Regions from separate parts of the Shewanella sp. 8A genome, predicted to be linked through region 4. Evidence: predicted binding sites of a transcription regulator. Region 4 holds the regulator's gene; each other region holds the start of a gene.
The links. The regulator LexA, encoded in region 4, represses DNA repair genes until DNA is damaged. The targets are predictions, from matches to a motif close to TACTGTATNNNNATACAGTA.
Positions count from the first base shown of each region.

Region 1: the regulator LexA is predicted to act here: its motif matches at 1,831-1,850, upstream of M0413_RS09600 (YebG family protein).
Region 2: the regulator LexA is predicted to act here: its motif matches at 1,125-1,144, upstream of recG (ATP-dependent DNA helicase RecG).
Region 3: the regulator LexA is predicted to act here: its motif matches at 1,467-1,486, upstream of M0413_RS08115 (LexA family protein).

Region 1 is NZ_JAMDJP010000010.1:22,342-25,556, forward strand. It holds gene M0413_RS09585 (PqiB family protein) at 1-415, opposite strand, end outside; gene M0413_RS09590 (paraquat-inducible protein A) at 402-1,019, opposite strand; gene M0413_RS09595 (paraquat-inducible protein A) at 1,021-1,656, opposite strand; gene M0413_RS09600 (YebG family protein) at 1,862-2,161, shown strand; gene msrC (free L-methionine (R)-S-oxide reductase MsrC) at 2,176-2,634, shown strand; gene proQ (RNA chaperone ProQ) at 2,912-3,215, shown strand, end outside.
Region 2 is NZ_JAMDJP010000006.1:47,594-50,808, reverse strand. It holds gene recG (ATP-dependent DNA helicase RecG) at 1-1,108, opposite strand, end outside; gene M0413_RS06170 (ABC transporter substrate-binding protein) at 1,778-2,803, shown strand; gene M0413_RS06165 (sensor domain-containing diguanylate cyclase) at 2,817-3,215, shown strand, end outside.
Region 3 is NZ_JAMDJP010000008.1:64,334-67,548, reverse strand. It holds gene M0413_RS08120 (Y-family DNA polymerase) at 1-1,050, opposite strand, end outside; gene M0413_RS08115 (LexA family protein) at 1,038-1,457, opposite strand; gene M0413_RS08110 (GIY-YIG nuclease family protein) at 1,649-2,047, opposite strand; gene brxL (protease Lon-related BREX system protein BrxL) at 2,262-3,215, opposite strand, start outside.
Region 4 is NZ_JAMDJP010000009.1:150,955-154,169, reverse strand. It holds gene plsB (glycerol-3-phosphate 1-O-acyltransferase PlsB) at 1-683, opposite strand, end outside; gene lexA (transcriptional repressor LexA) at 969-1,589, shown strand; gene M0413_RS09340 (cell division inhibitor SulA) at 1,586-2,098, shown strand; gene coxB (cytochrome c oxidase subunit II) at 2,504-3,215, shown strand, end outside.

The sequences.
Region 1 (3,215 bases), on a different contig from region 4:
AGGTGGCGGCATTGCCTTTGCCTGGTTGGATTGCAATATAGTTGCCTGAAAATAGCGCATCCAGACCTTCAACGCCTGTGATGCTGGCCTTTGGGGTAACTAACCAGAAGAGGGTTTCTTTATTTAAGAAAGGCTTAGCGCGATAGTCCATCATCACCTTCACGTTAACGCCTTTAAGATCATCATCAATACCGATATCTTTTACCTTACCAACGGTTAAGCCTTGGTATTTGACTAAGGTTTTGCCCACGTCGATCCCAGTGGCACTGGGGAAGTGGATTTGAATTTCAATGCCCGATTCTTTGATGCTCTTAATACCCAGCCATGCGCCAAGCGCGAGCGCCACAATCGGGAGCAGCCAAATCGGCGAAAAGAGCTTTTTCTTCACAACTTTTGGCGATTCAATTTGTGTCATCTTGAGGTTCCAGTCGATCCCAGAGTAAACGAGTGTCTAAAACTTTTGCGGCAAGTTGCGTCAGTAAAATCACCAATGCAAATGCCGTGGCCGCGGGTGCAGGCTTTGCATCGAGTAATTGCCCCATATTCACCAGGGCAACGGTCAGCGAGATCACAAATAAATCGAGCATCGACCAGCGGCCAATCCACTCAATAACATGAAATCCCACCATAAGTTTTTGCTTCGAAATTGGCAGGTTGAAACTGATAGCACACAGATAAGTGGCTAAGCCGATAATCTTTACCCAAGGCACTAAAATACTGGCAATAAACACAATAATGGCGATGGGTAACATATCCGATTGGACTAAATGAACAATTCCGGAAAAGATCGTATCGTGACGTACCTTTCCCTGATTGGTGAGCACCGTAATGGGATAGAGGTTGGCTGGAACCAATAAAATGGCGGCAGTAATAAGCAGCGCCCAACTTTTTTGTAAGCTGTTGTAATCGCGGACCTGTAATTCTGACTCACAACGACTACAGTGGCTATCCTCACTGCTATTGAGTTGCCTACAAACGCGGCACAAACACAGGCCTAAATCCTTTCCTTGCTGCTTCATATCAGAGATGTTCCTGCATAAGAAGACCCCACATATGCTCAATATCGTATTCACGCTGTAAAAACAGGGTGACTAAAAAAAGCATGGTGAAGCAAAAGGTACCCATTCCAAAATAAATATCCGAAAAATCAGACAATTGAAATGATGAGACGAGGAAGCTAATCACATAAATCTCAAGCATTGTCAGCTGCGAAAGGAACCCCTGAAATGTGAGTAATTGTTTGAGACTATGGCGCCAAAATGGGCTCGCAAGCCCCCATTTTATAATCAAAATTTGCGCAAGAATCGATAGGATCAATAAACCAGGGCCAACCACTGCGGCAGCAAGGACGGCTAATCCGACCACCCAATAACCTTGATCGAAGACGGCAAAAGCGCCTTGAAATACCGTTGTTGTGCGAATACTGCCCAGAAAATGGATTTCTAGCACAGGAAAAAAGTTAGCAGGAAAATAGAACACCAACGCGGTAATGCACAGTGCCAACATGCCATTTACTGAACAGTATGGGGTGTCATAAAGTGCGGTGTTGCAACGCGGACACAACGCTCTGACCCCAGTTGGGAGGGCACGTTTCCGAATGGCCAAGTCGCAGGAACGACAGAGGATTACAGAGTTTTCTGCTATATTGTCATGCATATAAAAATATTATATTAGCCCCAAAGCCACTGAGATTGAGCAAATAATCCGAAAACAACAAATTATAAGGTGAGATATCAAATTGATTGACCCATCTCCACAACATAAAGCGCAGTCATAATATCAGAATAATCAGAACACTTGCATCACTAGTTCACTTTATGTCATTCTGGTTACTGTATATAAAAACAGTGCGAGGGCGGTCATGGCAGTTATTACACAGTTTGTCGTGGTAAGAGAAGGGGTAGAAAAGATGACATTCACATCGAAAAAGGAGGCTGATGCCTACGATAAGATGCTCGACATCGCTGATAACCTCATTCCATTTATTCAGAAAGCGGAACTTGGGATTGATGAAAGTCTAACCGAACAGCTCGCATTCTATTTTGCTAACAATAAAGATGAGCTAACAAACTTGCTTAAAGGCGTGGTTCAAGTTAATAGTACGCCAACAAAACCAAACACAGCCAAAAAAGCGTCTAAGAAGGACGATGCTGCTGAATAATTTTTAGGAAGCATATGAAACCGCAATTTTATGAATCACTGAACCGTCAAGCGTTAGCGTTACTCGAAGGCGAAGATGATTTAGTGGCTGCCATGGCTAACTTTTCAGCCCTGCTTAATGACAACCTAACCGAACTAAACTGGGTAGGTTTTTACGTTATGCGCGGCGAACAGTTAGTATTAGGCCCATTCCAAGGTAAAGTGGCTTGTACCCGCATTCCGATGGGGAAAGGCGTGTGTGGCACTGCAGCACTGGCTAATCAAACTCAACGGGTTGCCGATGTGCATCAATTCGATGGACATATCGCCTGCGATGCGGCCAGTAATTCCGAAATTGTTATCCCTGTTCGCGCTAATGGTCAGGTGATTGCTGTACTGGATATTGATAGCCCTATTTTTGACCGCTTTGACGAAGAAGACCAAAAGGGCTTGGAATTATTGGTAAAAAGCTTCGAAAACTGCCTATTTGCTTAATTTGCGTACAATAACGCATAATTCATAGTCGCAATCGGTGGCGTGCGCCTTATAATAGCGCATGCCCTGATAAGGCTTGTTTGGGCATGGCCCGAATAAACCTGAGAGGTTTAGCCGTAAAAAATGGTTAACTGATATTTTTTAACTTTAGTTAACTCGGCGAGAATGTTAATTTGTACTTTGGCTCAATTGTGAGCTTAACCAAGATAAACGACACGTAAGAAGCTGATTTATATCACCTCGAATTCGATGTCCCTTTTTAACTGTGGAAGTAATGATGGAATCAACAGATAAGTTGACCGACACCAACGCAATTTTGGCGTATTTGTATGAAACATTTCCTTTGTGCTTTATTGCTGAAGGTGAAACTAAGCCATTAAAAATCGGATTGTTTCAAGATTTGGCTGAAAGGTTGGCTGATGATTCTAAAGTCAGTAAAACTCAATTGCGCGTGGCGTTAAGACGCTACACTAGCAGTTGGCGTTACCTCAAATCGGTAAAAGCTGGTGCCCAGCGTGTGGATCTTGATGGTCAACCTTGTGGCGAGCTAGAGCAAGAACATATCGATCATGCTCAAGCCA
Region 2 (3,215 bases), on a different contig from region 4:
CGGCGCCAGATTCAATATCCTCTAAAGATTGCGCCCGAGCTTTACCTTTAAGCTTACCCGCAAGCCAACCGACTTTTAATCCTAGTGGTTCAAACCACGCGGCAAAGTTAGCTGCATGCTGCTCGGCGAGTAATTCGGTGGGCGCCATCATGGCCACTTGATAGCCGTTTTCAATCGCTTGAAGGGCGGCGAGGGCGGCGACTAAGGTTTTGCCTGAGCCAACATCCCCTTGCACTAAGCGCATCATGGGGTGCGGTTGCTCTAAATCTTTACCTATTTCGGCAACGACACGTTGCTGCGCGCCTGTAGGTTTAAAGGGCAGTGAGGCGAGAAAGGGATTTAATAGCTGGCCTGTGGCATGCATGGTCACGGCGGCGTCGAGGTTACTGCGTTGCCTGAGACGAAGCATACTCAGGTTGTGGGCGAGTAATTCTTCCTGCACCAGTCGCTGCTGCGCGGGGTGTTGACCAAGCTCTAAATCAAATTGTGAAATTCCCGCATGGGGGCGATGCAGGGTTTGCAGCGCCTGTTTTAGGCTCAAATTGTTCGGCTGCAAATGGGCGGGTAATAACTCGGTCAAGCCGCCATCTTCTAATAATTCAAGTGCCTGCTCGGTGAGCTTAATCCAACTCGCCTGTTTTAAGCCCTCGGTGGTGGGATAAATCGGCGTGAGTGTATCGCTTAGGTGAATATCCTCACCCGGATAGACGATTTTATATTCGGGGTGGACTATTTCCGCTTGATGATTGCCGCGACGAATTTCGCCATAGGCACGGATCATTAATCCATTTTGCATCGCATTGCGCTGCGCCATTGAAAAGTTAAAAAAGCGTAGGCTCATGCTGCCAGTATTGTCACGCACATTGCAGACGAGCATACGTTTACGGCCTTGAAGGATTTGAGTCGACTGGATTTCGGCCTCAATGGTGCCGTAATTTCCGGGCATGAGTGCGGCGATGGGATAGATTTGCGTGCGGTCTTCGTAGCGCAGGGGCAAGTGAAACAGCAGATCTTGTACTGTTGTGATGCCGAGTTTGGCGAGTTTTTCCGCGACTCTTTTGGCGACGCCCTTGAGTTCGGTGATCGGAACAAGATCCAATTGCTGCAAGTCGTTAGCACTCAATCACTGTGAATTTATACATATACTAACAGAGAATAAACGTAAGGCAATCTTGGGGGATCGACTGTGGTTAAGTGCGCTATGTAAAGAGGCTGAATGATTAGGGCGTGTTGACGTTTCAGGGTTATTTTTGCAGCAATTAGGCTGGCTTTTATGCAAGGCAAAGTCCGTGCCGTGTAGTTATTCTACATAAACGGACGATAACGCGGCAGAAAAGCCAGCCAAATGCTGCCAGAAGGGGTCGTCTGGCAAGCTCTTGCTCTTACTTTCTGTCATAAGAGCCGCTCGTCATTTGAGTAGAATAACTACACATCATTCCTCGTTTCGCGAGCACGAACTTGCCAGAACGAACAAAATCTAATCTCGAAACGTCAACACGCCCTAATATTGGGATTAAAAATAGCCTCTTATCTTATACGTCGAGTTATCTTATTAATATTAAATGAATATTCTATAATTTCGAGCTTAAAACAGGAGCGAAAATTAATATTCTTTATTATAAAGTACACTTTTTGTTATTTTGTGGTTTAATCGAAGTGTTGGTTGCCATTGAGTTGTTTTGGTAATTATGCGGTAACAAGGTTGTGAATCGATAATAATAAAGTGACCTCTGTGATGGATCACATGCGGGGAAACACGGTCGAGGAGTACTCGCCTTTGCATCTATTATGTTTACGTTGTTTATGGATAGGCATACTGTGTTTTGCTTTGCCTGCGTGGGCTAAATTGGATGTGGTTTTTTTTAATCCGGGCGCGGTTACGGATAGCTTTTGGGGTGATGTCGATAAATTAATGCAGGTGGCTTCATCAAAGCTTGATATTAATTTGCAAATCATACATTCAGATCGCAATCACTTTAAAATGATTGCTCAATTAGAAACGTTATTAAAATCTCACCCATCACTTCCTACTCATATTATTTTAGTGAATGAGAAGCAGTCTGCGATAAAAATGTTGCAGATGCTTTATCAGTATCCCATATATGTTCAATTGATTTTAAATGATATTTCTGTCGCCGAGCGAGAACACTTATTGGCAGATCCACATTGGCAAACTTATTTATTACCAGCGATTATCCCAGATAACTATGCTATTGGTGCTGATACCGCTAAAAATTTGCTAAGTCGTTTAGAAAATAAAAAGGCTAAGGTTTTATTAATCTCGGGCGATAAATCTACGCCCGCATCAGTGTTAAGAACTCAAGGCGCTAATGATTATTTCTTTATGCAACCCAATGTTATTGTTACTCAAACGGTATATGGTCAATGGCGTGAAGATATTGCTTATGATCAAACATTAACCTTGCTCAGCCGTTATCCGGATTTAACCTTAATCTGGACGGCGAACGATAAAATGGCTATCGGAGTGGTAAAAGCACTCCGCGAAAAGGGCCTTGAACCTGGACGTGATGTACTGGTCAGTTCGATTAATACTTCCCCTGAGATTTTGTCGCTCTGCCAAGAACGTAAAGTGAGTGCTCTGGGAGGTGGGCATTTTTTAGCGGGTGCTTTAGGGTTAATTCAGCTCAAACAATACCAAGAGACCCAACGTTATTCCTCCTATGAGGATATAGAACTCTTTAGGGTACTTAATCCCGATTCAGCTTTTTATCAGAAGTTAGTTGCAAGGGATTGGGCTGGGATTTTTAAGACACAAATAGTGGATAAGTTATCACAACAGTAATTAATAGGTATTCATGAAGCATCGTAATCATTCCATCAGTCATAGAATGACGCTCACTATTATTGGGGTGAGCTCATTTTTTGCTGTCCTGACCATGCTGGTGCAGTTAGTCTGGAATTATCAAGAAAGCATTGATAATACAACTGCCGATATTCGTGAATATTCCGAATCGATCTTACCCACTATTGCTAAGTCACTTTGGGATGTGGACCATGGTCTGTTATCTGATTTGCTTTCAGGCTTGGGCATGATGCCGATGGTGTCGAGTGTCAATTTAGAGAGTATCGATGGCGTAGCCATGCAGTTGGGCAAGGCGATTCACGCTAAGGATTCTCGACAAACTCTGTTTCGTTACCCAATTATGTATCAGGAACAACAGATTGGTATGCTGACTGTCGGGCTGGATACGGAC
Region 3 (3,215 bases), on a different contig from region 4:
TTCGCTGACTAAATCTAACAAGCCCACACCGATTTTATAATAGCGTACCCCTTGCCTAAACAATTTAGGAGCGGCCGCGCTCATTGCGTGGGTGAGCTCGGCGCTGCAATTGGTGGCACAGGGAAAATTTACTAATATCTTGGCCCCTGTTGGATGCTCATCATAGGGTGAGTTATTGGCGAACAACAGCATGGTTTTACATAACGAACCTTGCTTTCTGGCTTTAACGGCCGCAATGCCAATATGCTTGCTTAAGGCTTGGTGGAGTTGTTGGTAATCAGTGATGCGTTCACCCACACTGCGAGTCGAGAATATCTGCTTTTTATCTGCCCTTGCCTCATCCCATTGTTTACATGCTTGGCCGTTGAGTTCTCTTACGGTGCGTTCAATCTCGATATTAAATTGTTTGCGGGCGAGTCCTGCCGGCATTCTTGCCAGATCATAAGCGGTATTAATTTCCATTAGTGCCAGCTTTTTACTGATGCGGCGACCAATCCCCCATACCTCGCCCACTTCTACCGACTTTAAAATAGCGAGTCGGTCTGGCTCATTATTTATTACGCAAACACCGTTATAACCGGGTAATTTTTTGGCGGCGTGATTTGCCAGCTTGGCCAGCGTTAAGGTAGCACCTATACCAACACAGACGGGTAAGCGGGCTTCTTTCCACACTGCACGGCGAATTAACTGCCCTTGTTCAAATAACGACTTGATTGCGGGGCAATGCTTAAAAGACAAAAAACTTTCATCAATAGAGTAGACATGCTGCTCAGGTGCAAAACGGCCAATGATATTCATCATCTTGGTGGATAGATCTGCATAGAGTTCATAATTGCTTGAGCAGGCAATTACCCCTAATTTTTGGCACTGGTCCTTAAATTCAAAGTAAGGTGCAAACTTGGGGATCCCCAACTCCTTAGCCTGACGATTAGCCGCCACAATACAACCGTCATTATTGCTAAGGATAATGATAGGTTTGCCGCGCCAGTCAGGGCGAAACACCTGCTCGGCGCTGCAATAAAAGCTGTTGGCATCGACTAAAGCAAACATTTTAGATTAGCGAGTGTTGGATTTTGTCGATGAAAACGAATTGAACTCACGACTACGCCTTCGATGTTAAAGGTGTCGTAATCATGGATTGGTTTAGGTTGAAACTGCTCATTTGCGGATAGCAGTAAGCGGCGAGTTTTATCGATAATTTTACACACAAACTCGCCGTTATAATTGGCAACAATCACATCACCATCACGGGCCGTTTCATGACGATCGACTATCAACAAGTCACCAAAATAAATGCCAACGCCCTGCATTGAATCCCCCCGAGCAAACCCCATAAAGGTCGCGTTTGGATGAATAATCAGGAGTTGATCTAAACTCAGGCCAAGCTGGCGATACTCTTCTGCAGGGCTTTCAAACCCTGTGAGCCCTGCACTTGCATAGATTGGTATGATACGCATAACTAACACCACTGGTTAAATATACAGTTATTTTAGCAGTAATCATGCGGCTGGCAAGTTTAACTCTACTGATTTAGAGATTAGCTTACTCCTTAGCGAGTTAACCTTAAACCTGAAGTGAATTGCTGGTGGTATGAATTGCACATGACTCAACTCGATCTATGTGCTGAGTCCCACTGCATGTGATTTAGTTAACGACTTCCGATATGATTAGACCTAGTTCTTAATGCCCCAAGCAAGTATTCCTCTATTGCTGGAGCTTCAAATGCAAACTCTCTGGGTAGAGGAATCGTCGTGATATAAACACAACCTTCAGACTCAGATTTTTTGGGGACCCAGGTTGTGTAAAATCTTGAATTTAATCTAGCACCAATGCAGTTACCAAACGAAGCCTTACCAATATAAGTGAGCTTTTTCTCTCTATTCAAAAAAATATACACTCCAGGGCTTTCGTTACTAGGCCAAGTTGCATTCTTTTCGACAGATATATCCAAGAGATCGGTCAATTCAACTTTACCATGTGGTCTAGGATAGTCATTATTAAAATGATCAAGCGCAACTTGTAAATCAGAAAAGGTCGATAATTCCATTAATACTCCTTTTGAAACTTTTAACGTTCTATTCAACCAACCAGATTTGCCAACATCGCAGGACCATTAGCCTAAACTGAGCTCTCTTGTTAACGCGATAGACGAAGCCAATGAAGATCTTTTAAACATGACAGACCCCAGGCCTAGTTTGACAATCTGAGATATAAGAACCTAAAGATTATCTGTCTTATCTGGTCGGCATCACCTCAAATGGCTAATTCACTCCCAGTGCTTTATAAACTGCATCCACAGGATCGGCATAAAAGCTGATTTGAAACTTGGAGAAGATCTCCGCCGGTACGGTTGGAATATCCGAGGCGGAGGCCATGGGCAGTAATACTCGCTTGCCGCCGCTGTCCATGGCCAACTGTAAACTGCCTGCCAGATCTTCTACCGGATTGACCACACCACCGAGCGTCATGTCCCCAAGAACCACCATTTGCTCCTGCACAGGTTTGCTCATCAAGATGGAACAAAATGCCACCAGCGCAGCAAGGCTGGTTTTAGTGCTTGGGCCTGAGTTGTGAAGCTCTACGACATGAAGATGGTATTCATGCTCTGAAAACTTAGCGGTGGCACTAATTCGATTCAGGTTACCCTTAAAGTAATCAAACCCGACTCGAATGGCTTCCTTTGCAGGCGTATTTGAGCCAAGGCCTGAGGTTGAGTGCCTGCCATTACCTGGCGTCATTTGAGTTTCAAAACGATAAAGCCCCAGTTGACCCGTGCCCCCTTTCGTCACCATATGCACTACACCAGGTTTACCCAACCCTTCGGGGATCAGCTGGCTGCCGCCCTGCTCTGGTACATTGACAAAAAACTCTTCGAGAGTCTGATTATCAAGGTAACTAAAATGCACATCAAAAAACTCCATCCCGCCGAGTTTCTTGAGCTGCTCCTTGATACGCCGACGTAGCTCCAGTGCGTAGGTCAAACAACGGCGCACATCTTCTTTATCAAATACACCATGGGGATGCAGCAGCTTCAATAATCCAGACACAGTACGACGCACGGCAATCACATCGCGCTGGTTCAAGTTATTACCTAACTTAAAATAGCGATCAATGGCATCAGAAAAACTACGTTTACGCATCTCGCGCATATATTCAGCAAGGTAATCGGTGATCAGGCCATAGCTGTTGGTAAAAAACTCCGGCCGCATCTTGGG
Region 4 (3,215 bases):
GATTCAGATTTCAGCAAGGAATGGAATAACGCCTGACGATTAGGCAACACAGGCCCCGTCATCACCTTACGTTGGCGACGGAAATGCACTCTCGCTACTCGAGCCAATTTATGGGCAATGCCCATATCGGTTCCATGTTCGTCGGCCATGTAACGCAGCGATACCGCATTAGAAAATTGCACAAAGTTATGACGACCTAAAAATAAGATCATCAAACACTTGCGTAACCAAGTAGGGTTCTCGCGCTCAAGCACTGCCGCCTTCATGGTGTCGTCTTCTTTACCCGGAGTACGACCCCAATACAGACTCACAGGCACCAGCTGGATATCTAACTCTGGCTTTTCCTTATGGACGGCCAACAAACGCATAAAACATTCGAGGAATGGCTCATTGCTGGCGCGTTCACCAAATAAGGGCTTACGACCTTCAAGGCATACCACCCGTGGCGCCACAACGCCATTCACCACCAGCGGCTCGTAAGGGCTTGGCAAACCAAGTTTCGTGGTGATCTCGCTTAACGCAGCAATATCACTCAGGGATTCTGTTTTCATTACATAAGCAAGCGGTCTGGAGGCATCCAGATTCAGATCGGCAAAGGGATCCTGTGGCACAACAATAGTGTGCACTAAGTGCTTTTGGATCCAACGTAATGATTTCAACCAAAGAGAGTCTTGTTTAGGCATTATTCTTATGCAATGTAAGTACGTTCATTAGCCCCATAGAATACCAGATTCTAGAGAATATACCCAAACAACCTAAAGATGCAGGATTCAGCGGCTGATTTTAATGACTTAGTAACGCACTTTAGGCAACGCCATTTATTGCTGCCGTGCAAATGGCATTCACCCCATAGATGACGATTACGGTTATTTGCAGATCTAGCTGACCAAGTTAAAAGTGGTTAATACTTGCACTACAAATAATACTGTATATACTAACAGTAACTGTATAGAAAAACAGGAAAGACCATGAGACCGTTGACGCCACGCCAAGCCGAAATTTTAGAGCTGATTAAACGTAATATTGCCGAGACTGGCATGCCACCCACTCGGGCCGAAATTGCCACCCGTTTGGGTTTTAAAAGTGCAAATGCCGCAGAAGAACACCTTAAGGCATTGGCGAAAAAAGGCTGCATCGAGATCATGCCTGGTACTTCCCGCGGGATCCGTCTCCCTGTAGAGGAAGAAGATAACCGCGAAACAGGCTTGCCACTTATCGGCCAAGTGGCAGCGGGTGAACCTATTCTCGCCCAAGAGCATGTCGAACAGTATTACCAAGTCGACCCCAGCATGTTCCACCCTGCTGCCGATTTCCTGCTGCGCGTAAAAGGCGACAGTATGAAGAATATCGGCATCCTTGAGGGTGACCTGCTTGCCGTTCATAAAGTACAACAAGCGCGCAATGGACAAGTTGTTGTTGCTCGCGTTGATGATGATGTAACCGTAAAACGCTTTGAAAAAAAAGGTAATTTAGTCTACCTACATGCCGAGAATGAAGACTATTCACCGATTAAAGTCGATTTGAGTTTCCAAAGTCTAACAATTGAAGGGCTCGCCGTAGGGGTGATCCGCAACGGAGATTGGCTATGAACAAACTATTAGGTAATGCCCCGCGTCACCCCGGTTTATGGCTCGATACGGTTCGAGATACAGAGACCGACTGGCAGCATACATCAATAGTCACTATGCCAACTCAGAGCCAAGGGCGCCAAGAGCTGACACAGCTGAGCAAACAACTTGCCCAACTGAGCCAACAGGGAAGATGGATAGTGCTCATCAACCCACCTAGTATTGGCTACAAGCAGCTATTAGCAAACGCAGGTGTGCGCATGGATCGCGTACTATTGGTTCACGCAAAAGATGAGGTCGAAACCCTTTGGGCGATGGAAAAAGCCTTAACCAGTGGCACATCTAGCGCAGTGATTACTTGGATTAACGCCCTAGATACTCGCGATAATCGTCGCCTACAAATTGTAGCAAAGAGCGCACGTGCAATGGGTATCGTGCTTGAAGGTTCAACGAATGACCAACCTTCTAGCACCAATCTCACACAATCGGCTAAATTTACTCAACCCGCATTTTTCAGCTCTGTTCATTAAAAATTTTTCACACCGTATTTAGCCTTGAAAGCCGCCTCACCTGTGAATGTGAGGCTTTTTTTTGGCAATTTTTCAGACAATTAGAAAAAGAAGTGATCTTGATCAATTTTTAAACAGCAAGTATGTTTGATTTAGGCGCACATGATATATGGCCTGTTTAGGCAGAAATATCGCGTTATTTTCGAATATCGCTCGCCCACAAGAATTGAGAATAATGGGTTTATTCAGCAGTATGTGCCAGTGTGGCTAATAACAGCAGTAACAATACTTGATCATAAGTAAGCCGCCAACGCACGTTGAAGTCAGAAACACTTTTTTGGGAACTGAAGAGTTTGCATAGAGTTGAGACTTACTGTGTTGCTCTTCTTTGTAGTTGCTATTTGCAATTAGCAGAGGAGAAGTCTTGTGAAGCAATGGTTGTATTGTTTACTCGTGGTGCTATTCGCCCCACCGTTGGCCGCAGCAGACATGCGGTTCAATATGACGCCTGGCGTAACAGAAATCAGTGGCAAGGTATACCACCTGCACATGACGATTCTGTATATCTGCTGCGCGATAGGCTTAGTGGTTTTTGGCGTGATGATTTATGCCATGATCAACCACAGAAAATCCAAGGGCGCGGTCGCGTCACACTTCCATGAGAGTACAAAAGTTGAGATCGCTTGGACGATAATTCCCTTTATCATTCTGATCTTAATGGCGATTCCGGCAACTAAAACTCTGATTGCCATGGAAGACCCCAGCAATGCCGATCTCACGGTAAAAGTCACAGGATCGCAATGGAAGTGGCATTACAGCTATTTCGATCAAGATATTGAGTTTTACAGTATTCTCGCCACACCAAGACCTCAAATCGAAGGTAGTGAGGCCAAGGGAAAGCACTACTTACTCGAGGTCGATAAGCCCCTTGTCCTGCCTGTAAATAGAAAAATCCGCTTTCTGATGACTTCTGAAGATGTTATCCATTCATGGTGGGTACCAGATTTTGCAGTGAAAAAAGATGCTAACCCAGGGTTTATCAACGAGGCGTGGACCCGTATCGATAAACCCGGCATTTACCGTGGCCAATGTGCCGAGCTTTGCGGTAAAGATCATGGATTTATGCCGATAGTGGTTC